DNA from 3 places in the Propionimicrobium sp. PCR01-08-3 genome. Region 2 is predicted to be linked to each of the others. Evidence: predicted binding sites of a transcription regulator. Region 2 holds the regulator's gene; each other region holds the start of a gene.
The links. The regulator LexA, encoded in region 2, represses DNA repair genes until DNA is damaged. The targets are predictions, from matches to a motif close to TCGAACANNTGTTCGA.

Region 1: QQ658_RS10570 (DUF222 domain-containing protein) is a predicted target of LexA. The motif match lies at 4,253-4,268, and genes of this name have one in related genera.
Region 3: imuA' (DnaE2-dependent mutagenesis accessory factor ImuA') is a predicted target of LexA. The motif match lies at 7,933-7,948, and genes of this name have one in related genera.

Annotation. Positions count from the first base shown of each region.
Region 1 covers NZ_CP127390.1:2,293,737-2,304,075, forward strand. Annotated here, with positions in the region: gene QQ658_RS10555 (ABC transporter permease) at 1-984, shown strand, start outside; gene QQ658_RS10560 (ABC transporter permease) at 1,177-2,142, shown strand; gene QQ658_RS10565 (ABC transporter ATP-binding protein) at 2,139-4,022, shown strand; gene QQ658_RS10570 (DUF222 domain-containing protein) at 4,282-6,156, shown strand; gene QQ658_RS10575 (urease subunit gamma) at 6,322-6,987, shown strand; gene QQ658_RS10580 (urease subunit alpha) at 6,989-8,689, shown strand; gene QQ658_RS10585 (urease accessory protein UreF) at 8,689-9,342, shown strand; gene ureG (urease accessory protein UreG) at 9,383-10,144, shown strand; gene QQ658_RS10595 (urease accessory protein UreD) at 10,216-10,339, shown strand, end outside.
Region 2 covers NZ_CP127390.1:999,641-1,009,979, forward strand. Annotated here, with positions in the region: gene QQ658_RS04670 (ATP-dependent DNA helicase) at 1-1,806, shown strand, start outside; gene lexA (transcriptional repressor LexA) at 1,956-2,717, opposite strand; gene QQ658_RS04680 (hypothetical protein) at 2,986-3,345, shown strand; gene QQ658_RS04685 (RDD family protein) at 3,649-5,268, opposite strand; gene QQ658_RS04690 (DUF2752 domain-containing protein) at 5,355-5,768, shown strand; gene nrdR (transcriptional regulator NrdR) at 6,142-6,678, shown strand; gene QQ658_RS04700 (vitamin B12-dependent ribonucleotide reductase) at 6,935-9,772, shown strand; gene QQ658_RS04705 (ABC transporter substrate-binding protein) at 9,934-10,339, shown strand, end outside.
Region 3 covers NZ_CP127390.1:1,502,298-1,512,636, reverse strand. Annotated here, with positions in the region: gene QQ658_RS06875 (ABC-F family ATP-binding cassette domain-containing protein) at 1-432, shown strand, start outside; gene QQ658_RS06870 (HipA domain-containing protein) at 475-1,686, opposite strand; gene QQ658_RS06865 (helix-turn-helix transcriptional regulator) at 1,679-1,954, opposite strand; gene QQ658_RS06860 (error-prone DNA polymerase) at 2,028-5,561, opposite strand; gene QQ658_RS06855 (DNA polymerase Y family protein) at 5,561-7,102, opposite strand; gene imuA' (DnaE2-dependent mutagenesis accessory factor ImuA') at 7,224-7,922, opposite strand; gene QQ658_RS06845 (excinuclease ABC subunit UvrA) at 8,087-10,339, opposite strand, start outside.

The sequences.
Region 1 (10,339 bases), 1.3 Mb from region 2:
ACGCAGTCCCGCGCCGCCCAGACTGCCCGGCTCATCGCTCGCCGGCTTGGTTGGCTGATCCCGCTATTGCTCGGGCTCAGTCTGCTGGTCTTCGTGCTGGCCGCGTTCTCACCGGTTGACCCCACCTCGGCGTTTCTCGGCTCTCAGGACGAGTTCACCAACGGCGCGGGACGGGAGGGGATCGAAAACGCTGTTGGCGGCCGCTCCTGGTTTGGGACGTGGCTGGCCTGGCTCGGATCGCTGCTGACCGGCGATCTCGGCTATTCAATGTCGGCTCGGATGCCCGTCGCCGACGTGGTCTCGGCCCGGCTGGGCTGGACCATGCTGCTGATGGCCGGCGGTCTGCTGCTCGGTTTCCTGATCTCGGTGCCCCTGGCGTTGATCGCGTCCCGGCGTCCGAATGGTGTCGTCTCCCAGCTGCTCGATTTGGTGATGTGGGTGCTGGCAGCAGTTCCGCCGTTCCTTCTCGGGTTAGGACTGGTGGCGGTCTTTGCTCTCGGACTGCATACGCTGCCCGCTGGCGGCACCGGCACGCCCGGGCTCGATCTCGGCGTCACCGATTTGGCCAGACACCTGGTCTTGCCGATGAGCGCCGTCGCCGCGGGCCAGCTGCCCTGGATCACGTTGCATCTGCGCAAGGCTTTGATCGAGGCATCGGACGATCCGGGGGTGCGCGCCGCCCGATTGCGCGGCATCCCGGAATACCGGGTGTTGGCTAGGCATATCTTGCCGACCGCGATGATCCCCGTGCTGGCCATCACCGGCGCCAGGCTGACCGAGGTGATCGCGGGCTCGGTGCTCGTCGAGCAGATCTTCTCGTGGCCCGGGCTCGGCCAATCGTTGGTGAGCGCGGCCCTCGCCCAGGATTTTCCGTTGCTCGGCGTGGTCTCCATGCTGTTGGCCGCGATGGCTCTGCTCGGCGGCCTGATCGCCGACCTGGCACTGGTCTGGTGTGACCCGAGGACGGACCCCCATGAACTGTGAACAGCCTCCGATGAAGTCGACAGCAGGCCCCTTGTCCAGGCGCCAACCCTTTCGTTCCCGGCATCAGCAGAATCCTTGGCCCGCTCGCACAGAAGGTGTAGACACATGAGCGGCAACATCGAGAGGTACCGACCCACAGCGGCGCGCCTTAATATACCCGCTGTCAGACCACGACTGCTTGCAGCCGCGACGGTGGCCGCATTGCTCGTGTATGTAATCGTCATCCCGCTGGTTTCCGGAATCCAGCTCAGCGACGTGGCCTATCAGACCGGTGCGCGGCCACCGTCCGCCGAGCACCTTTTCGGCACTGACCTGGCCGGGCGAGACCTTTTCGTCCGATGCGCCTACGGTCTGCGGATCTCCATTCTGGCGGCGCTGGCCGGCGCGTTCAGTTCCGTGGTTATCGGCTCCGCGGTCGGCATATCGTGCGGGCTGATCGGCGGACGATTCGACCGTTTCGTGATGCGGATCGTCGACGGCTTCAACTCGCTGCCCCATCTGCTGCTGGGCATCGTGATTGCCGCCACCTTCCGCGGCTCGCTGCTCGCCATCATCATGGTCGTCGCCATCACCCACTGGCCGCAGACCGCGCGCCTCGCCCGGGCAGAAATGCTCGCCTTGTCGGCACGCGACCACTACCGAGCCGCCATCACCCAAGGATTCACCAGGCTTCAGCTGCTCCGCTATCACGGCCTTCCCCGGCTCGCCAACCAGTTGAGCGTGGCATTCGGGCTGCTGATTCCGCATGCGATCTGGCACGAATCGACTCTCACCTTCCTCGGGCTGGGCCTACCGCCGCACCAACCCTCGCTCGGGTCGCTGCTGAATCTCGGTCAGCAGGCGCTGCTCACCGGCAGCTGGTGGACGCTCGCCGCCCCGGCCGGGCTACTCATCGTCACGACGGTCACCATCACCGCGCTGGTCCGCCCGAACGGTCGGTCGGGATCGGCATCGCCTAGGACGAAATCAACAGGTCGTAGGCCGAAGTCAGCAGACGCTACTAGCGTCGGCGACCCTGCGACCAACCAACGCCCCGCAGCAATGGCTCATCGACCCCAGCACTCGTCCGCCGATACGCTCGCACAACACTCGTTCGCTTCAACACGCTCGCCAGCCGACGGCCGGCCCCCTAGTGACGCCGAAAGCTCACGACCATGAGGCGACGTCCGGTTGACCATCCATCCGAGACAGCGGGCCACGCCCAGGCGCGCATTGCCGTGCATGACCTGCGGGTCGAATACGGCGACCATGCGGCTCTTGCCGGGATCTCTCTCGGCCTTCAACCCGGTGAGCTACACGTGCTTCTCGGCCCTTCCGGTGCAGGCAAGTCCACCCTCATCAATGGCCTGACCGGCATGCTTCCTGGCGAGGCAACGGTATCCGGATCAGCCGACTTGTGCTGCGGCGAAGAACACTGGGACCTGGTCCGAACCTCGGGCCGAACTTTCAGGTCGCGAATTCTCGGCCGGATCACCGGTGTCACGATTCAGGGCTCGGTGACCGGGTTCACCGCAACCAGCACCATCGGCACACAATTGCGCGAGGCCATGCGGGTGCTGTCACATAAGCCTCCGCTCGCGTCCGAATCCATCGATCGGCGCCCGGGAAGACTCCTGTCAACCCATCCGCACGTCGCGAGCGCTGACCCCGACCAGCGTATCCGGGAATTGTGCTGGACGTGCGGCGCAGAAGTTAACTGGCTCGATCGCTACCCCCATCAGCTTTCCGGCGGGCAGTTGAGCAGGCTCGGTCTGATGGCTGCCATGATCGCGCATCCGCCGGTGCTCCTTGCCGACGAGCCGACATCCGGGTTGGACGCAGATTCTGCGCGGGCGATCATCGGTTCGCTCGCCAATTTTGCCCACAGCGGTCACGCGGTGCTGCTCATCACGCATGAAGCCGATCTGGCTCGCCGCTTCGCCGACCAAGTGTTGATCATCGAGAACGGGACGATCATCACCCAAGGAGGCGCAGATGCGATTCCGGGTCGCCCTATCTCCCGTCACCACTCGGCCACCGGTCCCGCCCACTCGGAAATAGCACCCGACTCTGATACCGCGGGTCAGCAGTTGTCCGAACGCGCGTTTCTGATCCAGGACGGGCAGCCCCCGAGGACTACGGTGACGGACCCCGAACCCGGAATCCATGACAGGCGCCCGCACCCGCCGACCGCGACCACCAGTCGAACCGTGCGCGGACTGCCGGCGCTATCGGACGTGGGCGAAATGACCAGTGTTGCTACCCAAGATCACCTGGCAGACCAGGCGCCAGCATCTGATGCTGAGGCCACCCGGGTGCTGGCGGCGCGAGGGGTCACTCGTGTCCTGGGTGGGCGTCCGATCGTCCACGATCTCGATATCGAGATTCCTCGCGGCCAAATCGTCGGATTGGCCGGGCCATCGGGCGTCGGAAAGTCGACTCTGGCGTCCATGTTGGCGTTGTTGGTGGCGCCCGATGAGGGCAGCATCGAGATCGACGGTCACCGGCTTCAGGACGCGGGGTTGAAGCTTGCGCCGGCGATCCGCCGCAAGGTCGGCTGGGTCTCTCAGCAGCCGTTCACCGCGGTCGATCCCCGAATGAGGTTGGGCGAAGCGATCGAGCTTCCGGCCCGGCTCGCCGGGGTCGATGTCAACATCGACGAACTCGCCAAAAGCTGCGGACTCGATCCGGCGTTGCTGACCCGTCATCCACACCAGGTTTCGGGTGGCGAGCTGCAACGAGCCTGCGTCGTCCGAGCTTTGGCCTTGCAACCCGACTACCTGGTGCTGGACGAGATCACCGCCATGCTCGACGAACGGACCGCCATCGACCTGCTGCAATGCATACGCGACCAGGTCCATGAGCGGCACATCGGTGCGCTGCTGATCTCCCACGACCAACGATTGCTCGACGAGTTCGCAGACGTGTGCTGGACGATGGAACCCACCAAGACCGGCACCTACCTTCGGCCCCACAGCGGCTCATTTTGGAGTCATCGACCGACGCCGTACGCAGAGCCCGGCCAGGCCCGGCGTACGAACATAACCGGCATGCAATGAGATGACCAGTCTCATCGGCGTTGTCAACGTCAACCTCAAGATCAACCAGCACCAAATCCGCGTCCGCTTTCGAACGCTCAGCCGATGACGACGGCGACGAATTCGCGGATCGGCATCTGATAAGTCGCAGCATCCGAAGTCAGATCGACTGGGCCCCTGCTGCCCCAAAGCAGCCCCCTACCCGAATTCACGTTCGAATATTTCGAAATGTGTTTGAATGATGCTTGTATTCGTACTCGTGTTCGAGTAGACTTCTTTCATGGAGACACCTTCAGCAAGAGCCGGCAGGCGGGCAGCATCCCTGGCTGCTGCTAATGCTGCCGACCGCGCGGACGGCCAAGAACCGGATAGCTGGAAAGAAGTTCTCGACCGTATCTTCCCCAACGAGGGAAAGACCCCTGCCGAGGGCCTGGATTTCGTTGTGAAACCGCCGGCTTGTCCGGCTTCGCCTACCAGTCCGCGCAACGACGCAGATCCGGACCCGGCCGCGACCAGTATGACGCCACCTGATACCGAGGGGTTATCTCCCGAAGCCCTGATACCTGCCGACAAGAACGCATCAGTTGAGGCCCTACTTTCACCGGCCGTACCCGAACCGATCCGTAGGATGATCGCACCCGCTGAGCCTGATATGCCTGTCATTGCGTCCGTCGCTCGGGTCGCCGATCCGTTGTTGGAAGTGTCCTCCCAAGCCCGCCAGCAAGCATTCGCCGCGCTCGATCACGCCCACCACCAACTGGTAGCAGCCGAATGCGCCGAACTCATCGCCATCCTGTACGCCGCCCAACTCTGGCACGTCAACCTCGACGAAATCGACGCAGCCTTGGACCGCAGTAGCTGCGGAGAAAATCTAAGATCCTACGGACACGACGGCACCCCACAGTTGGGCGAGTACCTGGCCTTGGAGATCGGACCGCTGCTGGGGATCACTCCCCGATCAGCCGTCCTGCGAATCGGCGAAGCGCTCGATCTCGCCTACCGACTACCGCAGACACTGCACCAAGTGCTAGCGGGCAACATTCGCGTCTGGCAAGCCGTGAAAGCATCTGAAAAGTGCAAGGAACTGCCTCTGGCGGCGGCGCTCGAAGTCGACGCCAAACTCGCCCGAGCCCTCCGCACAATGACACCAGGGCGGGCGAACAAGCACTTGGAAGAATGGATCATCGCCGCCGATCCCGTCCGCGCCCAACAACGCGTCGAAGCCAAACGCAACGCCCGATTCCTGCGGATCTCACCCATCGAAGACGGCCACATATCGATCTATGGCATCGTGGGCGCAGACGAAGGCATCCTCTTCGATCACATCCTCAAACAAGTCGCCGCCGTCCTCCCCCACAACCTGGACACACCAGACTCCTTCACCGACCACAACATCCGCCGGGCACAAGCATTAGGCCACCTCTGCCGCGAATGGCAGCAACCGGCACAGCTCCCCGACCTCAGCAATGGAACCCTGCCCCAGCAAACAGAAACCAGCAGACGAGATCCACATCCCGACGCAACCGCCGCGATTGCCGGCCAACCAACACACAACACGAAGGCCAACCCCAGCGACAACAACCCCATGCCCACCCACATCCTCGTCGTCCACATCAACGCAGCCGACCCCGCGCTCACCGCGGTACCGGTCGATGTAGCCAGGATCGACGACTGGGGACCACTCCTCACGGCGAGACTCCCCGAATTCCTGAAAGACTCGAAAGTGATCGTCCGGCCCATAATCGATCCCTCAACCATTGAACCCACCGACTCCTACCAGGTGCCGGACAAAATGCGATTCGCGATCGAGCAACGCAACCCGGTCGACGTCTTCCCCTACGGAACCACCGCAGCAAAACACTGCGATCAAGACCACACGATCCCCTACTCCAAGGAAGGCCGAGAGCAATCAAGCTCGCTTGAATTGCCGAGACCAACGAAAGAGTTGAAAGCGCAAAGCGCTCAACACTCACGAGGGATGAACGCTCCACCCGGGCAAACCAGACTCGACAATCTCGGCCCCCTCAGCCGAACAACCCACAGAGCGAAAACCCACGGCGGCTGGAAACTCGAACAACCGAGCCCCGGCCACTACACCTGGACCTCACGACTCGGCTACCAATACTCAGTCACGCCCGCAGGAACCACTCGCTGATCGACCTACGAATGTAACCGGCATGTAATGACAACTTGCTAACGTCTTCGACGGCAAACCAGACGCAGCACAAGTCCACTGCCGGGATACGGCAAACGACAGTCGTGCACGGACGCCGCGGTGGGCATCTTCGGGCCAGGTTCATTCGGATAGAGGAGTACGACCATGCATCTGACTCCAGGTGATCAAGAACGGCTGATGCTGGCGCTGGCCGGCATGGTCGCTCGCGATCGTCGTGACCGCGGCGTCAAGCTCAACCAGCCCGAGGCCGTGGCACTGCTCACATCGTGGATCATCGAGCGGGCGCGCGACGGCGCCAGCGTCGCCGAACTCATGCAGTCGGGGCGCACGGTGCTCACCCAAGACGACGTCATGCCGGGTGTCGCAGAGCTGCTCACCGAGGTGCAGGTCGAGGCGATGTTCCCAGACGGACGCAAGCTGGTCACCGTGCATCATCCGGTCGCCGCGACAACCACCGGTGAGGGCCCCGGAGCAATTCGTGTCAGGCCGGGCACAGTTGAGATCAATGCCGACCGCTCCCCTGCCGAACGGATCGAGTTGGTCATCACGAACACCGGAGATCGTCCAGTGCAGATCGGTTCGCATCTCCACTTGCCGGACGCCAACTCGGCGCTCGACTTCGATCGGGCGAAAGCGTTCGGTTTCCGGCTCGACATCCCCGCAGGCACCTCACACCGGTTCGAGCCGGGCGTCTCCCGCACCGTGCAGGCAGTGACGATTCGCGGCAACAGGCGCGTCCCCGGCCTTCAGATCGGCAAGACCGACGGCGGTGGCCTCGGCGAATCCACCGGCCACGCCGAGGAGGCCTGAGATGCAGATCACTCGCGAAAAATACGCATCGCTGTATGGCCCGACCACCGGCGATCAGGTGCGGCTGGCCGACACCGATCTGTGGATCGAGGTCGAGCAGGACCTCACCTTCGGCGGCGATGAGGCGGTCTTCGGTGGCGGCAAGTCGATCCGCGAATCGATGCTGCAAGGCTCGGTGACCAGTGCTGAGGGCGCCCCGGACACGGTGATCACCAACGCGATCGTGCTCGACTGGTGGGGCATCGTAAAGGCCGACGTCGGCATCAAGGACGGCCGCATCACAGCGCTCGGCAGAGCAGGCAACTCCGACATCAGTGACGGGGTGCATCCCGATCTCGAGATCGGGCCGTCCACCGAGATCATCAGTGGTGAGGGCAAGATCTTGACCGCGGGCGGTTTCGACTCGCACGTCCACATGATCTCGCCGTCACAAACCCTGGAGGCCCTGTCGACCGGCATCACCACGATCAGCGGTGGCGGCACGGGGCCCGCGGAGGGCACCAAGGCAACCACCGTCACACCCGGCCCGTGGCATCTCGGGCTGATTCACCGGGCGTTCGACCCGTATCCGGTCAATGTGCTGTTGCTGGGCAAGGGCAACACCGTCAGCGCCGAAGGCCTGGCGGAGCAGGCACTCGCCGGAGCGGGCGGCTACAAGGTGCACGAGGATTGGGGTTCCACCCCGGCTGCCTTGGACGCAGCTTTGAGGGCCGCCGACGAGTTCGGGTTGCAGGTCGCCCTGCATTCGGATTCGTTGAACGAGGCCGGGTATGTCGAATCGACGATCCGGGCGATCGCGGGACGCTCGATTCACACCTTCCACACCGAAGGCGCCGGCGGTGGTCACGCCCCGGACATTTTGAAGCTCGCCGCCGAGCCGTACGTGCTGCCCGCGTCCACCAATCCGACTCTGCCGCACACCAAGAACACCGTCGATGAGCATCTCGACATGTTGCTGGTCTGCCACCATCTCAACCCGAAGGTACCGGAGGATCTGGCCTTCGCGGAGTCGAGAATCCGGGCCACCACAATCGCCGCCGAAGACATCTTGCACGACATGGGTGCTTTGTCGATCACCTCATCGGACGCGCAGGCGATGGGCCGCATAGGCGAGATCATCACTCGCACCTGGCAGGTCGCGCATGTGATGAAGGCCCATCTCGGCGCGCTCGGCGGTGGGCTGCCTGCCGACAACGAACGAGCCCGCCGGTATGTGGCAAAGTACACCATCAACCCGTCCATCGCGCACGGGATCGACTCGGTCATCGGTTCGGTCGAGGCCGGCAAGCTGGCCGATCTGGTGCTGTGGGATCCCCGCTTCTTCGGGGTGCGTCCCGAGATGGTGATCAAGGGCGGTGCGGTGGTCTGGGGTGCGCTGGGCGATCCGAATGCGTCCATCACCACCCCGCAGCCGGTGGTCGAGCGTCCGACTCTTGCCGCTCCCGCAGCACCGCAGTTGTCGGTTTCGTTCGTTGCTCCCGCCGCCTTGGACGCGGGGCTTGCCGGCGAACTCGGTTTGCGCCGCAAGCTGCTGCCGATCGCGCCGACTCGGGACAAATCGAAGGCCGACATGAAGAACAACGCGGCCACGCCTGCCATCGACATCAATCCGGAGACGTTCGCGATCGACGTCGATGGTGTGCGCATCACCCCCGACCCGGTCGATGAGTTGCCGATGGCCCAGCTCTACACGCTCTACTGATGACCACCCAGGCCATGATGATGGCGTTCCTGGCCGATGTGCGACTGCCGGTTGGCACCCACACCCAATCGGCGGGCCTGGAGCCTGCCCTTCAGGCCGGTATGCCCGCCGGTGCGGTGGCCGATTACGTGCTCACCAGGCTGGCGACGGTGACCGAGGTGGAAGCCGCCACCGCGGTGGTGGCCCGATTCACCGAACTCGCGGGCAGTGAGTTGGATCCGGTCGAACGCGCGTGGGCGGCGCGGACGCCGAGCAGGGCGCTGCGAGACAATTCCCGGCAACTCGGACGCGGCCAGTCCAGATTGGTCGACGCTTTGTGGCCCTCGGCCGGTGGCGAGCGGTGCGGACGCCACAGCCGTGCCGTACTGATCGGGGTCACGGCGGCCAGGGCCGGACTCGGGCCTGGCGAGACGGCCTCACTGATCGGCTACGACGATTTGCAATCGGCGACCTCCGCCCTGCTCAAGCTCGAACCCACCGATCCCGTGCAGATCGCCGCCCTGACCAGAGATCTGCTGCCCGAGGTGGACGCGATGGCCGAGAGGGTCGCGGATCTCACTCGTCCGGAAGACATCCCTGCCCATGCGGCACCGCAACTGGAGCTATGGGCCGAGCAGCACGCCCACGCGACCGAGCGGCTGTTCCATGCCTGAGCCCAATTCTCAGATCCAAACCAGAGCCAAGGAGGACGACATGTCCGTACAAGATCAACAGATGGCATCGCCAGATGCACCGACCCGTGCGATGCGGCTCGGGGTAGCCGGGCCGGTGGGCACCGGCAAGAGCTCGCTGATCGCCACGATCTGCCGCGCGTTGTCCGGTTCGCTATCGCTGGCCGTGGTGACCAACGACATCTATACCGACGAGGACGCCCGCTTCTTGAAGGCTGCCGGGGTGCTCGATCCCGAGCGGATCCGCCCGGTCGAGACCGGGGCCTGCCCTCACACCGCCATCCGCGACGACGTCACAGTGAATCTGCTTGCCGCAGAGGATATCGAGGCCGACTTTGCGCCGGTGGATGTCGTCCTCATCGAGTCGGGAGGCGACAATCTGACCGCTACCTTCTCGCCCGCGTTGGTCGACGTGCAGATCTTCGTGCTCGACGTGGCCGGTGGCGGCGACGTGGTGCGCAAGGGCGGGCCGGGCATCGCCAGGGCCGATCTGCTGGTGATCAACAAGACCGATCTCGGGCCGTTCGTCGAGGTGGACGTCGCGCGGATGATCCGGGAAGGACGCGAGGTGCGTCAGGGGCGTCCGGTGCTCGGGGTCTCCCGCAAAGATCCGGGCTCGATCACAGCCCTGGAGCAGTGGGTGCTAGATTCGCTGGCCAGTTTCCGCAGCGGGCACCACGTCGCGGTCGATCCGGGACCGATGGCACCACACGTGCACGCCGACGGCACCGTGCATTCCCACGCCGGAGATGGGCCCGGGCATAACCACTCCCACCAGCACTGATGCGCGCCCGAATCGTTGTCTCGCCGGCACCCCTGATCACACTTGAAGGCGATGTCCTCTCACCTCGGATCTTGTCCGCCAGTTCTCCGGGCACCGCGCAGGTCGCTCTCGTCGGGACCCAGATGGTGCTGCTGGCCGGGGACAGCATCGGGATCGACATCGTGGTGGGTGCCGGCTGCACGCTGGAGATCGTCG
Region 2 (10,339 bases):
CAGTCCAAGAAGACTGCGCTGGTGGCTACCGCGACGTTGGCGTTGCAGGCTCAGCTGGCTCACAAGGACATCCCGGTGGCGGCGCGCGCCGTGGCGTCCGTACTGGGACGCGAGCCCCGCACCCAGATCGTCAAGGGACGCTCGAATTACGTCTGTCTGTTGAAGATCCGCGACCAGCTGGGTGGGGAACAGGATTCCCTGCTCGGCGGTGCCGAACTCGTCGGCGCCATCAACGAAGCCGGAACCGATGCCACCTCGGCACTCGGCGCCGAGGTGGTGGCACTGCGCGAATGGGCGGATGACCAGGCGAAGTCCGGCGGCCTCGCCGATCGCGACGATGCGCCCAGCCATTCGCCCAGGTCGTGGGCTCAGGTCTCGGTGCCGGTGCGCGAATGCTTGGGTGCGAATGCGTGCCCGTATGGGGCCGAGTGCTTCGTCGAAGAGTCCCGCGCGAGGGCGCGGCAGGCCGACCTGGTGATCACCAACCATGCGTTGCTGGCGATCAACGCGATGCATGGTGGGACGGCGCTTCCGGAGTTCGGGCCGGTGATCGTTGACGAGGCCCATGAGCTGGTGAGCCGCGTGACCGGTGCGGCGAGCAGCGAGCTGTCGGGGCAGCTCATCGAGCGAACCGCCAAACGCGCCGGCAGCTGGCTGGACGATGATTTGGCGACCGAACTGCTCGAGGTCGCCGACACCTTTACGCAGGCCTTGGCCGAGGTCGAGCCCGGGCGCATCACCGACCCTGATTCGCCGGCCATCCAGGCGTCCGCTGTGGTGCGAGAGGTCAGCCGCCGGGCGGTGTCCGGCTTGGCGCCCACTTCGGGCGATGCAGCAGAGCCCGAACAGCAGCAGGCGGCGTCCGCGATGAAAGAGGTCTTCGAGATAGCCGAACGCATCGCGAAGCTGGACGAGTACGACGTGGTCTACCTGAGTGCGCATGAACGTTTCGGACGCCAGCTCAACGTGGCTCCGCTGTCGGTGGCCGGGCTGATGCGCGAGAAGGTGCTGGAAGACCATTCGACCGTGCTCACGTCGGCGACCTTGACCCTCGGAGGAGCGTTCGAGTCGACGGCCGGCAGCGTGGGATTACGGCGCGCCGATCGTATCGAACTCACCGACGAGGCCGGCGATGCAGGCAATTGGCGGGCCATCGATGTCGGTTCTCCGTTCGAATACCGCAAGCAGGGGATCTTGTATATCGCCTCGAGTCTGCCGAACCCCGGACGCGATGGCATCGGCTCGGCCGCGCTGACCGAGCTCGCCGAATTGATCTGGGCCGCGGACGGGCGGACTCTGGGCCTGTTCGCCTCTCAACGCTCCGCCGAAGCGGCCGCCGATCATCTGCGAGACGCCCTTCCGGCGTTGAAAGTGATGTGCCAGGGCCAGGCGAATCTCAGCGAACTCACCCGCACCTTTATCACCGACGAGCATTCGGTGCTGGTGGGCACCATGTCGTTGTGGCAAGGCATCGATGTGCCCGGAGATGCCTGCCGGCTGGTGGTGATCGACAAGATCCCGTTCCCGCGTCCGGATGATCCGTTGATGCAGGCCAGGCAGCAGGCGGTGACCAAGGCCGGCGGGAACGGCTTCATGCAGGTGGCGGCAAGCCACGCGGCGCTATTGCTCGCTCAAGGTGCCGGACGCTTGATCCGCTCGTCCACTGACAGGGGAGTGGTGGCTGTGCTTGATCCCAGGCTCGCCAAGGCACGCTATGGCAGTTTCTTGAAGGCATCGCTGCCGCCGTTTTGGACGACCACCGATTCCGAGGTGGCGGTGCAGGCATTACAGCGATTGAACCGCTGATACCTCTGCTCGACAGACCACTGCCGTTGGCGTCGATAGCCGCCGGGCTCACCCGCCCGGCCGACAACACGAATTTTCGAATAGGCTCTCGGGCGCCGGTCCTGGTATGGGCCGGCAACCTGTGAACCCGACAGGTACGGCTGCGAGGCTCAGATCCGCCGCAACACCGCCACGACCTTGCCCAGCACGGTGGCATTATTGCCGTCGATCGGATCGTAGGCCGGATTATGCGGCATCAGCCAGATCTGCTTCGGGGTGCGCCGGAAGGTCTTCACCGTGGCTTCGCCGTCGAGCAGCGCGGCGACGATGTCGCCATTGTCTGCCGTCGGCTGCTGGCGGACGATCACAAGGTCGCCGTCACAGATCGCCGCGTTGATCATCGAATCACCACGCACCCTCAAAGAGAAGAGCGTGCCTTGTCCGACCAGATCGCGGGGCAGCGGCAACACATCTTCGACGTGCTCCTCGGCGAGGATCGGCGCTCCGGCCGCGATGGCGCCGACCAGCGGCACCGCAACCGCCGTGGTGGAGTGCTCGGTGACCTCCAGGGTCTCGTTCTCGTCGGGGTCTTCGGTGGCCGGGGCGGTCACTTCGAGAGCGCGCGGACGATTGGGGTCGCGCTTGAGGTAGCCCTTTGATTCGAGCACCTTCAGCTGGTGGGAAACGCTGGAGGAGCTGGTCAGCCCGACTGCCTCCCCGATCTCGCGAATGCTCGGCGGATAGCTGCGGGCCTCCACGGTCTCCTGAATGAATGCCAAGATGTGACGCTGTCTGGGAGTCAGCCCCAGACTGTCTTCGGAACGGTCTCGCAGATTGTTGACATCGTCGATTCCCAGGTCGCGGGCGATGTCGGCCTTCGACGGCCGGCCGGCACGGCGAGGGACGGCGGGTGTACGCCTCACTGTGATCATGAGACAACGTTAAGACATCAATGAGCCGGATTCAAACATTTGTTCGAGCGTGTCGGAAAATGTCAGAGCGTCCTGTTTGGATAGTCGCCAAGAGGTTTCGCGGGGTGGATGCGGTTGCTGGGTCGCTGTTCGCTCGCGACAACTGAGGCGACGAATAGATCGTCATTCGAACTCTTGAACGATGAGAGCCGGGCTGTTAGGCTCGGAGTCGAACAAGCATTCGATCCTATTGGTTACGGCGGATGGCCGGACGAATGGAGAGTGAAAGATGAGCGTTCTGATAGATGGTCAAGCCAGCGCCGGTTTTGCCGCGGGTTCACCAACCCGACCGAGGCGCCTGAAGCTGGTGGCCGATGGCGACCGTCCATGCGCACAGATGCGCTATGTGCCGTCCCGTGAGTCTGGCCCGAGGCAGCCGGCCCGGCCTTTGGCCGGTGCCCCGTATTCGATTACGCCGGTTTCCCGCACGCTCGTGCGCGAAGCCGAGCAGCGACAGCCGGCGTCCGGGCGAGCCGGTCTGACTCTAAGCGATCGTGGCCTGGCAGCGGTGATGATCGGGTTTGCCTTGGCGGTCGTGCTCGGTGCGTGGATGATTGTTTCCCAGTACCTGGCCTTGGGCCTGGTCTGAGGGCCGAGGGTTTTACGTCATCGTGCAGTTTGTGTTCGACGAGGTGGGTCGAGCATGGCGAAGGCGAATTCCGGCGGCCGAGCCTGACGGCCAATCGGCGAATGGGTCGTAAGTGGGTTCTCGGCCGATGCGGGAGGAGAATTCGCCCGCCGGGGCTTTGACCCTTGTCGGGTTCGATGTGCGGCGCGGGAACCGATGGATGGCGCGTGGTCAGGTGACACGAATAATCGGAGGGGTGGATTCAGCTGAATCCACCCCTCCGATTGGTCTATGCGGCGTGTAGGTCCTGGACCTGTGACCGGATCAGTAACCGTACGGCTGCTGGGGCTGACCGTAGTGGCCCGGCTGCGGTGCGGTCATCGATTCGTCGACGACGACGGTGCTGATCATCTTGTCGGCGAGAGTCTGACGCTTGGCGTCCCACAGCGGGAAGAGCCAACCGACGTAGCAGATGAGGGAGTCGACGAAGTGCGCGAGGAAGCGTAGCAGCGACATGCCGGGACCGATCGGCTGGCCCGTGGTGGCCGAGACCAGCCGGGTCTTGGCGATCTTGCGTCCCCAGGTGACGCCCGTCTTGCCGCCGACATAGCCGATGTTGTAACCGAGCCAGCCAAAGACCAGCACATAGTAAATGATGGTGCCGACCGCCGACATATCGCCGTAGGAATCGGTAAAGAACGAGGCGATGATGCTGATGACGATGCCGGGCAGCACGTAATCGATCAGCGCGCCAAGGGCTCGCTTGCCCCACGACGCCAGCGGCGCAGCGCCGCCTACCGGCCCATAGAGACTGCCGCCGTAGGTCGGCTGCCCGTAGCCGCCGGCCTGCTGCGCGTACGGATCTGTGGGCTGGCCATAGCCGCCTTGCTGGCCGTAGGGATCGCTCGGCTGGGCATAGGAATCCGTGGGCTGGCCATAGTTGCCGGAGGCCCCTCCATAGGGGTCGGACGACGGCTGTTGGGACTGCCCGTATCCGGATTGCTGGCCATAGGGGTCGGACGACGGCTGCTGAGATTGTCCGTACCCGGGCTGCTGGCCGTACGGGTTCGACGATGACGATGCGTCCTGCCCATATCCGGCCTGTCCGCCGTACGGGTCAGACGATGAGGAGTTCGATTGCTGACCGTAGGGGTCAGATGATGAGGAGTTCGCGTCCTGCCCGTATCCGGGTTGCTGACCGGAGGATGAATCTTGGCCATAGAACGACTGCTGACCGTAGTCGCCGGCAGAATTGCCCGAGCCTGACGAGTTCGGATCACCGTACGGTGGCTGAGCCGATGATTCGCTGGACTGCCCGTAGCCCGCAGGCTCGCCGTAGTTCGACGACTGTCCATAGTTCGAGGGCTGTCCCTGGCCGTCCGCGTCAGACTGACCGTAATGTGAACCCGACTGCCCGTATCCCGATCCGGACTGGCCGTAACTCGAGTCGGACTGACCATAGGAGGATTGCTGTCCATATCCTGAGTCGCCGGATTGTCCGTAGAACGAGGACTGATTCTGCTCGGCAGGCCCGGATGGCTGGCCGTAGGGCGATTGACCGAAGCCGGAATTGTCCTGCTGCCTGTAGGCCGGGGCGGATGAGTTGTCGCTTGATGGCCCGTAGGACGACGGCGCGTCCGAGGACGAATCGGACGCCGGCTGCCCGTAACCGCCGCCGGTCTGATAGGGCTGCTGCCCGTAGCCCGGCTGATCTTCAGGGGCAGACGAGGCGGAGGTCGTGTTTTCACCGCCGGGAGTCGAGGATTCGCCTGACGGCTGCTCGGCAGCGGGGGGCTCGTAGGCAGGAGCGCCATAGACGGGCTGCTCGCCTTGAGGTTGTTGTGGGTCGGCCGGAGTTTGCGGGGTGGCCTGGCCGTTTGCGTCGCCATTTGCGGCATCTTGGCCAGGGTCATCGGTGGGGCGACCCCAGTACTCGTTGCTCACAGCTGCCTCCAATCGGATTGCGTAACGTCCATGATCCTATGCGTCCCAAGGGTTTAGCGTGCGTCTCCTGGTCGGATAATGGGCACATGCCAACTGCCGTCGCCGCGCCACGTGCCTTTTCGCCGGGCCGCGCCCTGAGCGCGCTGCTCGGGTTTTCCGGGGTGGGATTGCTGATCGCCGTAGCGCATGTGTTCTTCGATATCGGCCTGCCCTGTCCGCTGTTGACGTGGACCGGTATTCAGTGCCCATTGTGCGGAGCGACCCGTGCCGCCGGGGCTTTGCTCACCGCGGATGTGCGTGCGGCTTGGGGTTATAACGCGATGATTGTGATTGCGGTGCCAGTGCTCGCGCTCGCTGCTCTGGCATGGACGATCGAGCTTTTGGGAGGCCCGAGCTTGCGGCCGCCTGGTCGTTTTCGGCCGGTCACCCAGAACAAGGTCTATGTGCTTGTCGGCTTCATTGCGGTGGTGTTCATGATCGTCCGCAACGTCATGAGTTGACCTTCACGGCGACTGTTCGCCGCAAGCTAAACACGGGCCGGCTGGGACGCCTTGCGGGCGGCGAGATGACTGAAATCCAAGGTGACTGGCCGCTCGATGCAGCGTCATTTGTGGCCGTTGACGCCGGCCTGATCGGTGAGCTTTGCAGCGTGACACGGGGTGGATCGGGAGGTCCGAGGGCCCGGTGAAGTGCCGGGCTATCAGCCGGATCTGCGCGGCCGGCGGCGACGCGCCGGTGACTTGATCCAGTGGCTGATCGGTGTACTGTGTCCATATCTAGTAGTTACCCGAGCGTGATTTGCCCACAAGTTGTGGTTGTCCGGTAACGAGAGATCTATAGAGCTAGACGCTACCGAGATGTTGAGGAGTCGACGTGCACTGCCCATATTGTCGCAATTGCGACTCTCGGGTGCTTGATTCCCGGGTTTCCGAGGACGGCACCAGCATCAGGCGCCGTCGTCAGTGCCAGGCGTGCGGAAGACGGTTCACCACCATCGAGCAGACCCAGTTGGTCGTGGTCAAGAAATCGGGAGTAGTCGAACCGTTCAATCGTGAGAAAGTGATCTCGGGTGTCCGCAAGGCCTGCACCGGTCGTCCGGTCACCGAGGAGCAGCTGGCGAAACTCGGTCAGCGAGTCGAGGAGGCCATTCGGGCGTCCGGTCAGGCGGAAGTCCCGACCGAAGACGTGGGCGTCGCCATTCTCGGTCCGCTCAGCGAACTGGATGCGGTCGCCTACCTGAGATTCGCCTCGGTCTACAAGCACTACAACAGTGTCGAGGATTTCGTCACCGAGATCGACAAGATGCGTGAGGTGAGTGAAGCCGACCAGCAGGGCGCGACATCAGCAGATCCCGAGACGGATGCCGCCGGGCAGACCACAGAAAAATGTCAGACCGTCGGGGCACACTGAACTTCGTCAGCACAGGCCCGTTCGCGGTGGCACCGCCCGGGCAGAACCTCAACGGCAAAGTCCAGCAGCAGCGAACCACCGGCAAGACCCGACAACAACTGAGTTCACCGGCAGATGACCTCACATGAATACAAATTTCATAGATCCCGGCGCCCACCGGCACCGGAACCTCCGCTCCGGATCCTGGGTACCTGGTTCCCGAGAGCCCGGACCAAAAAGCTTCAACAAGAACAACCACCAGTAACAGGAGACAGCTGTGACCGACACTCTCTATGACGACACGCGTGAGGCCGCGCACGCACGTGGTTTGACGATCGAGCGGGTCTTCACCACCGAGGGCGTGCATCCCTATGACGAGGTCACCTGGGAGAAGCGCGATGTCGTGCAGACCAACTGGAAGACCGGCGAGGTGGTCTTCGAACAGCGCGATGTCGAGTTTCCCACCTCGTGGAGCCTGAACGCCTCCACGATCGTCACCACCAAGTACTTCCGCGGTGCCCTGGGCACCCCGAAGCGTGAGGCCAGCCTCAAGACCTTGATCGATCGGGTGGTGAACAAGTATCGGATGACCGGGTGGGAGAACGGCTATTTCGCCACCGAACGCGACGCCCAGATCTTCGGCGAAGAACTGACCTGGCTGCTGCTGAACCAGTACTTCAGCTTCAACTCCCCGGTCTGGTTCAATGTCGGCACCGACGCGCCCCAGCAGGTCAGCGCCTGTTTCATCCTCTCGGTCGACGACTCGATGGAGTCGATCCTGAACTGGTACCGCGAAGAAGGCATGATCTTCAAAGGCGGGTCGGGCGCCGGCCTGAACCTGTCGCGGATCCGTTCGTCCAAAGAACTGCTGCGCTCCTCGGGAGGCACCGCGTCCGGCCCGGTCAGCTTCATGCGAGGCGCCGACGCTTCGGCGGGGACCATCAAGTCGGGCGGCGCGACCCGCCGGGCGGCGAAGATGGTCGTCCTCGACGTCGATCACCCCGATATCGAGGAATTCGTCGAGACCAAGGCCCGTGAGGAGAACAAGATCCGCGCGCTGCGTGACGCCGGATTCGACATGGATCTGGGCGGCAAAGACATCACCTCGGTGCAATACCAGAACGCCAATAACTCGGTGCGGGTCAGCGACGAATTCATGCAGGCCGTCACCGACGGAACCAAGTTCGGTCTGCGCGGCCGGATGACCGGCGAGGTCCTGGAAGAAGTGGACGCGCGAGAACTGTTCGGCAAGATCGCCCAGGCTGCCTGGGAATGCGCCGATCCCGGCCTGCAGTACGACGACACCATCAACGATTGGCACACCAACCCGGAGTCCGGGCGCATCACCGCGTCCAACCCGTGCTCGGAGTACATGAGCCTCGACAACTCGTCGTGCAACCTGGCGAGCCTCAACCTGATGAAGTTCCTGCGCGGCGACGACACCTTCGATATCGAGAAGTTCATCAAGGCCGTCGAGCTGATCATCACCGCGATGGACATCTCGATCGTCTTCGCCGACTTCCCGACCGAAGCCATCACCAAGACCACCCGCGACTACCGTCAGCTGGGCATCGGCTACGCCAATCTCGGCGCGCTGCTGATGGCCCTCGGCAAAGGATACGACTCCGAGGGCGGACGCTCACTTGCCGCGGCGATCACCTCGCTGATGACCGCGGCCGCCTACCGGCGCAGCGCCGAACTGGCCGGCGTGGTCGGCACGTATGCCGGATATGCGCGCAATGCGGACGCTCACAAGCGTGTGATGCGCAAGCACCGCAGCGCGAACGATGACCTGCGTACCTTGCACGAGATCGACGCGGGTCTGCGCAGTGCTGCGGGCCGGCAGTGGGATCAGGTTGTCGAACTGGGGGAGCGCAACGGCTTCCGCAATGCCCAGGCGTCCCTGTTGGCGCCCACCGGGACCATCGGCTTCATGATGGACTGCGACACCACCGGCATCGAGCCGGACTTCTCGCTGGTCAAGTTCAAGAAGCTGGTCGGCGGATCCTCGATGCAGATCGTGAACAACACGGTGCCGAAGGCGCTGCGCAATCTCGGCTACGGCGATGAGCAGATCGAAGCGATCGTCGCCTTCATCAGCGAGCACGGCAATGTGGTGGACGCCCCGGGGCTCAAGCCCGAGCACTACGAGGTCTTCGACACCGCCATGGGCGTGCGGGCCATCAAGCCGATGGGGCACGTGCGCATGATGGCAGCGGTGCAGCCTTTCTTGTCCGGGGCGATCAGCAAGACCGTGAACCTGCCCGAGTCGGCAACCGTCGAGGACATCGCCGATGTCTACATGGAAGGCTGGCGGCTCGGTCTGAAGGCAATCGCGGTCTACCGCGACAACTGCAAGGTCGGTCAGCCGCTCAGCGATCAGAAACTGGCGGACTCCAACAAGACCGCTGCCGAACCCGAGGTGCGCATCGAATACCGGCCCCGCCGTCAGCGCCTGCCGAAGTCACGCTCGGGCCGTACCACCAGTTTCACGGTGGCCGGCGCCGAGGGATACATGACCTCGGGTGCCTACGAGGACGGCCACCTGGGCGAGGTTTTCCTCAAGCTCGGCAAGCAGGGCTCGACACTGTCGGGTGTGATGGACGCGTTCTCGATCGCGGTGTCGATCGGCCTGCAATACGGCGTGCCGCTGGAGAGCTTCGTGCAGAAGTTCACCAACCTGAAGTTCGAGCCGGCCGGGATGACCGACGACCCGGACATCCGGATCGCCCAGTCGATTATGGACTACATCTTCCGCCGCCTCGCACTCGACTACCTGTCGTTCGACGAGCGGGCCGAGCTCGGCATCTTTACCGCGTCCGAGCGTGCCCACTACGTGGAGACCGGCAGCTACCTGAGCGAGGAGGAAGAGAGTGAACTGCCCGATTACGAGCAGCTGAAGAACGACGCGGGTGACAACGTCCGGGTCGACGCCGGTGGGCCGATGCAGCCCAGCCTGATCGAGGCCCGGCCGCACACCACCAGCGAGCTGATGGAGGCCATCACGGGCATGGAGGTGGACGCTCCGCTCTGCCTGACCTGCGGCACCAAGATGCGTCCGTCGGGCAGCTGCTACGTCTGCGAGGGGTGTGGCGCGACCTCCGGCTGCAGCTAATAGCCTGCGAGCTGAGAACTCCCCGGCAGTGGCCGCAAGCACTGCCGGGGAGTTCTGCGTCAGACGGGGTCCGCTAAAGTGACCCTGCGGGTCGGGTTGGTGATTTTCAACTCATGGCTTACATCGGGAACACTCGAACCGGCAGGAAGTGGGATAGGTCAATGAAGCGTGTATTCGGGTTGCTGATGGCAGGCGTGCTGGCATTGACCGGCTGCTCGTCGTCCTCGGACTCCGGCGAGGGGCCCGACCAGCAGCCGTTGCAGATCGGCATCGCGCAGATCGTGGATCATCCTTCGCTCAATGCCTTGCGGGACGGCTTCATCGAGGCCATGACCGACGCCGGATACCAGGAGGGCGAGGATGTCGTCTACGACCTCAAGAACGCCGCCGGTGACCAGGTGACGCTTACCAACATCGGTTCCAGCTTCGCCGACAAGGACCTGGTGGTGGCCATTGCGACGCCGACAGCGATCACCTTGGCCCAGGCGCTGCCCGACACTCCGCTCTTCTTCGCAGGAGTCACCGACCCGGTCGAGGCCGGCCTGATCGATTCACTCGACGCGCCCG
Region 3 (10,339 bases), 500 kb from region 2:
ACGGGCGGTTCGGTGAATGCTCCTGCCGGATTGCGGATCGGGATGCTCAGCCAAGACGTGGACCTACCCGATCCGGTCGGGCGTGGCGACCAGCGCACAGTGCGGCAGACCTACCAGGATCTGGTCGGTGAGGAAATCGCTGAGCGCGCGCAGCTGTCGAAGTTCGGGTTGGTTTCCGGACGTGACGAGAACCGGCCTCTGGCCGCGTTGAGTGTCGGGCAACAGCGCCGGCTGGCACTGGCAGTGGTGCTGGCCGATCCGCCCGACGTCCTACTCCTGGACGAACCGACCAACCATCTCTCGTTGCTGCTGGTCACCGAACTCGAAGCGGCGATCCCCGGCTACCCGGGCGCGGTCGTGGTCGCGTCCCACGACAGATGGCTGCGCCGCAATTGGACTGGTCTGCGTCTTTCTTTATCAGGTATCGAATGACCTCAGGGCTCCGGAAAGGTCGGCAGACCAGGAGCGACGCGACTATATGGGCTTCCCAAACTTGGCTGTCGTTTTCTTGAACAGAACATCCAATCTTTCGAGCATGCCAGCAGATACCCCTGCATCCTGGAATGCATCGTGGGCCTGCTCCCGCACCCCGGTAGCGACTTCCCGGACGATCACGAGAATCCGGTCCTCATCGAGCCCCGTCCGGCGGGCCAGCTTCGCCCAGTGCGACTCCTGCACGGCTTGTGCGATCGTCGCTCCCGTGATGGGCATCGCCAACCGCTTGTCCGTCAACTCCGGCCACACGGTCGTGGGAACAGCGTCGTACAAAGGCGCGAGTGACATCGACTGACCCAAAAAGATCGAGTAGTTCTTCCCGTGCGCATCTGCGTTCCCGATGGCGGTGTTGTAGGCCAACAGCCGGACGAAATCGTATGCCGAATCTGTAGAAACCCGATCCCACAGCAATCGGATCGCCTGGTCAGCGCGGATCTCATATTTCCTGTCCGCCGAAATCCCGAGGGCTTGTGCAACGTCCTCCATATGGACCCGGTGCAAAGCCCCATCGATCTCGGCCCGATCAAACCTCTCGGTGACATATGCCTGTTGGCTGCGGAACTCTAATACGCTGGACTTCGCTGCCGGCAATCCAATCCTTGATGCCAGTAACTGTCCGCCATGTTCAAGAGAAATGGTCTCGTCCAGCCAGGAAAGTTTCGGCTTCAAAATATGGGTGGAGGGCCGGGAGATCGTCGGCCACACCCACGTTTCTCCGATCCGGGACAGCGAGAATTTTCCCTGCGCCCCGGCCAAAGACATGCGTGCCTTGCCCAGCTGTTCCCGGTTCAGCCACATATCTGGATTCCGTTGGATGGCGGCAATCCGAGCTGCGATTTCATCATCGGAGGCCACTTCCACTGGTGTGCTCACACGTTCCAAGGTTTGGCCCTCGGGCAGGAAAGACAGTGCACCAGCCACATCTTCGCCCACTTGCCCCAGCAGGTCGAACGGGGTGTTGGGGGTTTGCAGTGAGTCGGACCAGAGTTGCCTCACACGGGGGTTGTTGGGCAGCAAATTGTCCAGGAATACTTCTGGAGCACGCCTGGTCCACCCGCCAAGCCTGGGCAACGAAAGCGATACCGGATATTCGGGTGCATCGTCGTCGTAGACGAACCTGACTCGGCCGGCCTCGCGGGTGAAGACCCCGATATGCAGCCCGTCCCAAAACGTCTCCAACGCGTCAGCCATGGGTATCCTCCTTCAATCTGCCATCGGTGCCGTAGGCCCATGGTTGGTAGGCGGGGATAGCACGGGGACGCAATCCCAACACTCTTAGAACATCCAGTGTTTTCTCCAACTCCGCTCGGGCGTGCCCCTTCTCCAAGTCGACGACGAACCGTCGGCCGACGCCGGCTTCTTGGGCAAGCTCCGCCTGGGTCCAGCCCTGCCGGGTGCGTGCCTCCCGAACCACATCGGCAAGCCGGTCCACAGTGTCGATAAACGGTTGCGTCTCCATACCTCAATCGTATGCGGCATGTGCGCGTTCGGGAACAGAGTGGAGGCCGCAGGCCGGTTCGGTGGGAGCAGCGTCATTGAAAATCGCGCGAGCGATGGGTGACGTCTATGGTCACCGGCTCAAGACGGTCGGCCAGCAGGTTGACGATTCCTTCCGGAGAGCGTTCCAGCTTGCCCCGGACGATCAGTGCCGCCGACGATCGGGCGATACGCCGGTAACGTTGCCACAGCCCCCGAGAGCAGATCACATTGATCAGGCCGAATTCGTCCTCCAGGTTCATGAAGGTGATCCCGGACGCGGTCGAGGGGCGCTGCCGATGCGTCACCAACCCTGCCGCCTGGACCCGGCGTCCGGATTCAAAGGTGCGCAGCTCGGCAGAGGTCAGAACCCCGCGCTTCGCCAACTGATTGCGGATATGGGCGATCGCGTGGTCATCAACGGATACCCCGGTCGAAGACAGATCATCGGACAGGCGCTCCAAGCCGGTCTGGTCTTCGAACAGCGGCGGCTGCAGCGGATTGATCGTGCCCGGCAAGGTATCGGCCCGGTCAAGGGCTGCGGTGCCGGCGCGCCACAAGGCCTGTCGCCTGGTCAATCCCAGCGGGTCGAAGGCTCCTGCCGTTGCCAGCGCCGTTAGCTGCGCCTCGGTCACCCCGGTCCTGCGGACGAGGTCCTCCATCGAGCGGTACTTCCCCGCCTGTTCGCGCTCGGTGACGATGCGTGTGGCCAGATCACGTCCGATGCCATGCACATTCGTTAATCCCAACCGCACCACGAAGTGACCATCGCGGCGATGCGCGGCCCCCTCGTCGGGCTCATTCGGGTCGAACTCCCCTACTGGCGGCTGGTAGCGCTCCAGACACGACGCCATTCCGGTGGGCCCGGCCTGCCTACATTGAGACCGCGCATTATTCAGGGGCGAGGGTGTGCAGGAGAGGCTCGTTTCATTACCGGAATGAGCGTGATCTGGATCGGAGATTGCTGCAGCTTTCGCCGGTAGCCGTTCGGGTGCGTGTTCACGATCTGTGGCCGGTACGGCCGAGGGTATTTCATTTGTTCCGAGCTCGAGTCCGGCGTCCACCCCGGAGAGCAGTAAATCGGGCCGCCTCACCTCGACCCCATGCCTGCGGGCATCGGCCGTCAATGTCTCCGAAGAATAAAAGCCCATCGGCTGGGCCCTGAGTAACCCGGCAAGAAAAGCCGCCGGATAATGCAGCTTGAGCCACGAACTGGCGTAAACCAATAATGCGAAACTCAGCGAATGTGATTCGGCGAACCCGAAATTGGCGAAGGCCTGAATCTGGTTATAAATAATATCGGCCGAGTCATCGTCCAGACCATTGCGTTTCATGCCGGCATAGAGCCGCTCCCGCACCGATTCGATGCGCTCCAGGCCGCGTTTCGAACCCATGGCCCGGCGCAGCAGGTCGGCGTCCTCACCGGAGCAGTCCCCCACCGCCATGGCCATCTGCATCAGCTGCTCCTGAAAGACCGGCACCCCCAAGGTGCGGGCCAAAACCGGCTCCAGTTTGGGGTGCAGGTAGCTCACCGGATCGCGCCCGAGCTTGCGGCGCACGAACGGATGCACCGCCCCACCTTGAATGGGCCCGGGCCTGATCAGTGCGATCTGAATCGCCAGATCATAGAATCGGCGCGGCTGAAGCCTCGGCAACAACCCCATCTGAGCACGAGATTCGACCTGAAAAACACCGATCGAATCGGCTCGGCACAACATGTCGTAGACGCTCTTTTCCTCCTTCGGCAAGGTGGCCAACTCCCACACCTCACCGGTCGAGCTCTGGATCAGATCGAAGCAATGCTGCAGCGCAGCCAGCATGCCCAACCCCAGCAGGTCGAACTTCACCAACCCCATCCAGGCGGCATCGTCCTTGTCCCACTGGATCACCGTGCGGCCCGGCATCCGGGCATGCTCGATCGGCACCACTTCCCCCACCGGACGCTCGGTCAGCACCATGCCGCCGGAATGAATACCCAAATGCCTGGGTGCCTTCAGCAGCTGGTTCGCAAGGCTGGCGACCTGGGATGGAATATCGTCACCCGGACCGCTACCAAGAGATATGTCATGGCGTTCGAGATCACGCGAGAATGCGTCCTGCTGGCCCGAGGAATATCCGAGCGATTTCGCGATATCGCGTACCGCGTTCTTCGGGCGGTACTGAATGACATTGCAGACCTGGGCGGCACGTTCGCGTCCATATTTTTCGAAGACCCATTGAATGATCTCCTCGCGGCGATCGGAATCAAAATCGACATCGATGTCTGGTTCTTCTTCACGCAGCGACGACAAGAACCTCTCGAACGGCAGGTTGAAGAAGATCGCATCGACAGCGGTGATGTCGAGCAGATAACAGATCGCCGAATTGGCCGCCGAACCCCGGCCCTGGCACAAGATGCCCCGGCGTCTGGCCTCGGCCACGATGTCATGCACGATCAAGAAGTAGCCGGGAAAATCCTTGGTCTCGATCACCTCCAGCTCATGGGCGATGCGGGTGCGTCCGGCATCGTCCAGATCGGGATACTTGCGCGGCACCGCCTGCCACACCAGCTCACGCAGCCACGACATCGGCGTGTGACCGGGCGGCACTTCTTGTTTCGGCAGGGCGGGTTTGGCCCGGCGCAACGGAAAAGCAAGCTCATCGGCCAACTCGACGGTGCGTTCAACAGCATCCGGGTAACGCGCGAAAAGCTGCTGCATCTCTGCCCCCGAGCGCACAAACGCCGTGCCTGCAGCGGGCAGCCAACCATCGAGTTCATCCATGCTGCGGTTCGCCCTGACCGCGGCCACCGCCTGAGCCAGCTGATGCTTGCCGGGGTTCGCATAGTGCACGTTACCGGTCGCCACCACCGGCAGCGTCTGCTCACCGGCCAGCTCGGCGAGCACATCGTTGTGCGTGGAGTCCATCGGATTGCCGTGGTCGGTCAACTCGACGTAAACCTGTTCGCGTCCGAAACGATCGACCAGGTCGGCCATTGCCCGTGAGGCCTCGGTGGGCCCACCTGCCACCAGCGCCTGCCGGACCGTGCCCTTGCGGCAGCCAGTCAGAATCACCCACTCGCCATTGGCACGATCGGCCAGATCATCCAGGTCATAGACCGGGCGCCCCTTCTCCTTCCCGGCCAGCTGGGCAGCAGTGAGCGCACCGGCCAACCGGTGGTACCCCTCCTCGCCGCGAGCCAGCACCAGCAGATGACTGCCGACCGGATCGGCAACCCCCTTCTGCGGTGCAGGTAGCTCCAGTGAAAGTTCTGCCCCGAAGATGGTCTTCACGCTGGTCTGCTCGGCGGCTTCCGCAAACCGGACGATGCCATACAGCCCGTCATGATCGGTCAACGCCATCCCGTACAGCCCCAACCGTTCGGCCTCCTCGACCAGTTCGGCGGGCCCGGATGCGCCGTCCAAGAACGAGAAGGACGAATGAGCATGCAGTTCGGCATAGGGCACGCCATCTTCGGGACGCACGATCGGCGGTGCCTGATAGGGACCACGTTTCCAGGAGAACGGCGCATCCGATTCGTCGGGTTTCTTGCGCCCGGTCAGCGTCCCCTCGAGTTGGCGCCAGGTGATCGGCGGATTGTGGTAGCCCATCAGTCGTACCTGCCTTCCGCCCACCACGCACCTTGGGCGTCGAGCACCAGCAGCCAGGCGCCGCCCGTGGCGTCCGCAACCTGAAAGCGGCAATTTTGCTTGGCGTGCTCACCATCCCAGCCGCGTTCGTCGACCGGCCAGGGGCCCGCCCAACTCGCCAACTGCAATGTCACGGCGCCCACCGATAGCTGTACCGGGACGCTGGTCAACAGCAGCCGGTCATTCACCCGAACTCTGGCCCCATCGGCATCGGTCACTTCCACCCGGCGAAGCCCGGGAAAAACCGTGGCCGGTAGCGGATCGGGCAGGTGCCCTGGCCATGGACGATCGGCCGGCCTGGGTGAGACGACCCGATCGCCCCATGGCACCAAGAGCTGACGCTCGGCCAATTCGCGGCCACCGCCTATCGCTGGTGTCACCACCGATTCATGGCCGAGCATCGCCTGCACCCTGGAGAGCACATGATGAACCCGCTCGTCGGAGCCCGAACCGAACAGCCCGGGCGCGTGATGGGCGATGGCATCGGTCGCCACCGGTTCGAGACGCACCCGTACCAATCCGCTGCCGATCACATCTCCTGCGGCTGCCTGCAGTTGCCAGCGCACCCGGTCGACCACCCCCGGCGCATCGAAGCAACCAGGGTGGGCCCAGACCCGTTCGGAGTACTCGCCTTGCTCGGCCTGCAAGATCACCCGAAGCTCGGTACATACCAACTGCTGGGCGGCCAGCGAGGCGATGAAATCATCGGCGGTCGTCTGCATACTGAAGGCGACCTGCTCGGCCAGCGCCAGCGGCGGATCGAAATCGATCTGCCGGGCGAAATCACGAGGCTGAACGCGGGGAACGATCTCGCGCAGGTCGTTTCCGCGGGCCAGCTCATGCAACCGGACGCCATGCTCGCCGAACCGGGCGCGCACATCGGTGGTCGTCAAGCCCGCGAAGTCGCCGAGTTTGTGGATGCCGAGCCTGGGCAGCAGTTCACTCAGCTCGGCATCGTCCAACCGGTCGACCGGCAAAGGTGCCAAGAACTCACCCGATCTGCCGGGAGGTATCACCGCTATCGGATCGGCGAATTGTGCTGCCTGCTCGGCGGTGAACAAGCCATCGGCCACTGCCGCCTTGCCGCCCGCGATACCCAGCTGGTGGGTCTGTTCCAATACCGTGCAGGCTGCCTGGTCTTCACCGCCGTAGTAACGGGCCGGTCCCCTGGCGCGCATGGCGGCCAACCCCGGGCGCACGATCTGCACCTTCGGCGTCACCTGCTCGATCTGAACCACCAGCGGAGTGAACATCAATTCGTCGCGCACCGGGTCGGCGGGCACGATCTGCAGTTTCGAACACCGGGATTGTGCCTCGCGCAGGCGATGGCCGGTTTGCACGCCTTCGGCGCGTGCGTCCGGTGAACAGGAGATCACCCGATTGGCTTCGACGATCGCCACCGCGCCGGTGTGCGGACGCTGGTCAGATAGCCACCAAGCGGTAACCGGCCAATCAGGAAACAAGGCGACCAGGCATCTGGTCGGGGTAGATGCGGTATTCATTGGCCCACCGCTTTCATGAACCGAGGCAAGAACACGAAGGTTTCCCGCGGTCCGAAATAGCAGAGAACAACTTCTTGATGCGGGCCCCGGGCCTTCCCATGCATGTGATGCTGGCTGTTCATCAGCTCACCGCCCTCAACCTGGGACGTGACCGGAACTGATCAGAATCTCGTTCGGGAGCCTCGGCCGGTCGTCCGTGGGCATCGGGCAGGATCATCCGGGCGATGCGCGGCATGGCTTGGCGCTTGTCGACGGCACTGATCACCACCTCACGAGAGCTCAGGTAGCCGTGGCCCGAACCCAGCCCCGACCAATGCCTCTCGGTGAGAGTGAGAGTCATCTGTGTTCTGGGCCACTCTCCGCAGACCAGCAACACTGCTGAACGCTCCCGAAGGCGGGCGGCGAGCCGGTTGGCGTCCGCATCTGGCACCCGCCCAGGTGGACGCACGGCCACTACCGGCAGCGCCTCGGCCAGCGCGGCCACCACCGAAAGCCAACGCTCCCCCGGTTTCGGTACCAGAACAAGCCGATCCAATGCGACCCCCGCACTGCGGGCGGCCTCCGTCCCCAACTCAGGGACGCCCACCACCCCGCACCACGCGCCTGCCTTCGAAGGTTCGGCCAACAGTGCCAGGAGCAAGGAGCCACCTGTTATCGAATAGGCGGCGCCGGGCTGCAAGCCGCCATCGAGAAGGCCTGTCAGCACCGGATGCACCGGCACTTTCTGCTGCAGCCGGGTGCCGGCGGCTGCCTGAGTATGCAGCCGCCGCAGAAGGTCCCCCTGGGGAACCGGTCGAGCCGCAGCAGAGTTGACCAACACCCTTCTACTATCGAACAAGAGTTCGAAAAAATCAAGAGGGACAATGCCGTCAATCGAAAGTATGCACCGGTGGTCGGAGGGAGAGTAATGACGTGCCAGTTCGCTCGCCGCGTCGGGATGAGCCGCGAAGGCGCCCCTACGCTAATGCGCCGTGACGGACCGTTCTACCTCACCACGGTGGATGACCTCGATTCGGCATCCCCAGCGCGGTGAAGGTACTCGCCTGTCAACGATCCCGGAGCCGTGAGCAGCCCGGCGACCGGGCCCTGATAGACGACGGTCCCGCCGTCATGTCCTGCTCCTGGCCCGATGTCGATGATGTGGTCGGCGTGGGCGATGACGCGCTGGTTGTGTTCGATCACGACGATGGTCGCGCCGTTGTCGACGAGGCGGTCGAACAGAGCCAGCAGCCGGTCGGTGTCATCTCCGTGGAGCCCCGCGGTGGGCTCGTCGAGCACGATCCGTAGCCCTTCGGCCGCACTCGTGTCGGACAGGTGCTTGGCGAGCAGCAGGCGCTGACGTTCCCCGCCGGACAAAGTGCTGGTGGCCTGCCCGATGGCGAGGTATCCCAGTCCGACATCGTCCAACCAGGTCAGCCGAGTGGTGATCTCGGCATGAGCGGCGAACAACGGGGCCGCCCGCGTCACATTCATCGCCAGGACCTCGGCGATGGTGTGGCCGCAGAATGTGGCAGCCAGCGCCGTCGGGTTGAAACGGGTGCCGCCGCAGGCTTCGCAGGGCGTGCTCACGTCGTCGAGAAACGCGAGGTCGGTGACGATGCTGCCCCTGCCTTTGCATTGTGGGCAGGCGCCGCGGGCGTTGGCGCTGAACCACGATTGGGAAAGACCGTTCGCGGCGGCAAAAGCCTTGCGGATGGGCTCGGCAATGCCGAGCACGGTCGCCGGGGTCGATCTGGTGCCGCCGTGCAGTGGCTCCTGGCCGATGACCGTGAACTCGGGATGCTGACGAGGCAGAACGTCAGCGACCAACGTGCTCTTTCCCGATCCGGCAACCCCGGACACGACCGTGAGCACGCCGAGCGGAATGTCCACGGTGACGTCGCGGAGGTTGTGGGCATCGGCGTGTTCGATCGTCACCGTTCCCGACGCCCGGCGAGGGCGGCGGTTGAGGGGGATCGGTGCGTGCAGCATATGACCTGTTGCCGTATCCGTCGCGGCAAGTACATCCGGCGACCCGGTGAACTGGACGCAGCCGCCATCGGTTCCGGCGCCGGGCCCCAGATCGATCACCTGGTCGGCGGCGGTGATGACGGCGGGATGGTGTTCGACGACCAGGACGGTGTTGTGAGCGTCCCGCAACCGGACGAGAAGGGTCAGCAGCCGGTGGACATCGTGGGGATGAAGACCCACACTCGGCTCATCGAAGACGTAACAGACATCGCTGAGCGCGCTGCCGAGATGACGGACGATCTTCACGCGCTGGGTCTCCCCGCCCGAAAGAGTCGTCGACAGGCGATCCAGGCTGAGGTAGCCGAGGCCGACCTCGTCCATCGAGTCGAGCCGGGCCAAGATGGCGTCGAGCACCGGGCCGACTCGCTGATCGTCGACATCGCCGGCGATCGTGCGCAATTCGCTGATCGGTGCTGCCGACCAGTCCGCGATCGATCGCCCATCGATCAGGCTGGCTCGCGCGGCTGTATTCAAGCGTGCGCCGCTGCACTCCGGGCAGGTCATGCGGGTCACGACTCGGTTCAATCCGGCCCGTTCGTCATCGGTGAGCCGAGATGGCGTCCGGCGCAGATAACTCTTGCGCAGTCTCGGGATGACCCCGTCGAAGGTGCTCGATTTCGGATACTGCGGGTCGGGGTTCGGCAAGGTCAGGTTCTCGGCATACAGCAGCGTGTGCAGGGCTTCGTCCGGCAACCGGGACAGCGGCGAATCGGGGTCAGCCAGCCCTGAGTGCACCATTCGCTTCCACCTATAGGTGCTCGGCGCGAAGGTCGGGAATCGGATGGCGCCCTCGTTGAGACTGCGTGAGGGATCGATCAACTCGCCGAGGTCGATGTCGTCGATCGTGCCCAGGCCCTCACATCTCGGGCACATTCCGGACGGATCGTTGAATGAGTACGCCGGTGAATAGCCGGCGTTCGGCTCCCCGATGCGGGAGAACAGCATGCGCAGCAGCGGCGCGATATCGCTTGCGGTACCGACCGTGGAGCGGGCATTACCGGTGAACGGACGCTGGTCCACCACCGTGGTGAACATCAGCCCATCGACGCGGTCGACATCGGCGCGTCCGCTCGATGGCAGGCGGTTGCGGACGAACAGTGGATACGAGTCGGCGACCAACCGCTGTGCCTCGGCGGCGATCGTACCGAACGCCAGGGACGACTTCCCCGACCCGGATACCCCGGTGAACACCGTGATGCGATGCTTCGGCACCCGCACCGTGACATC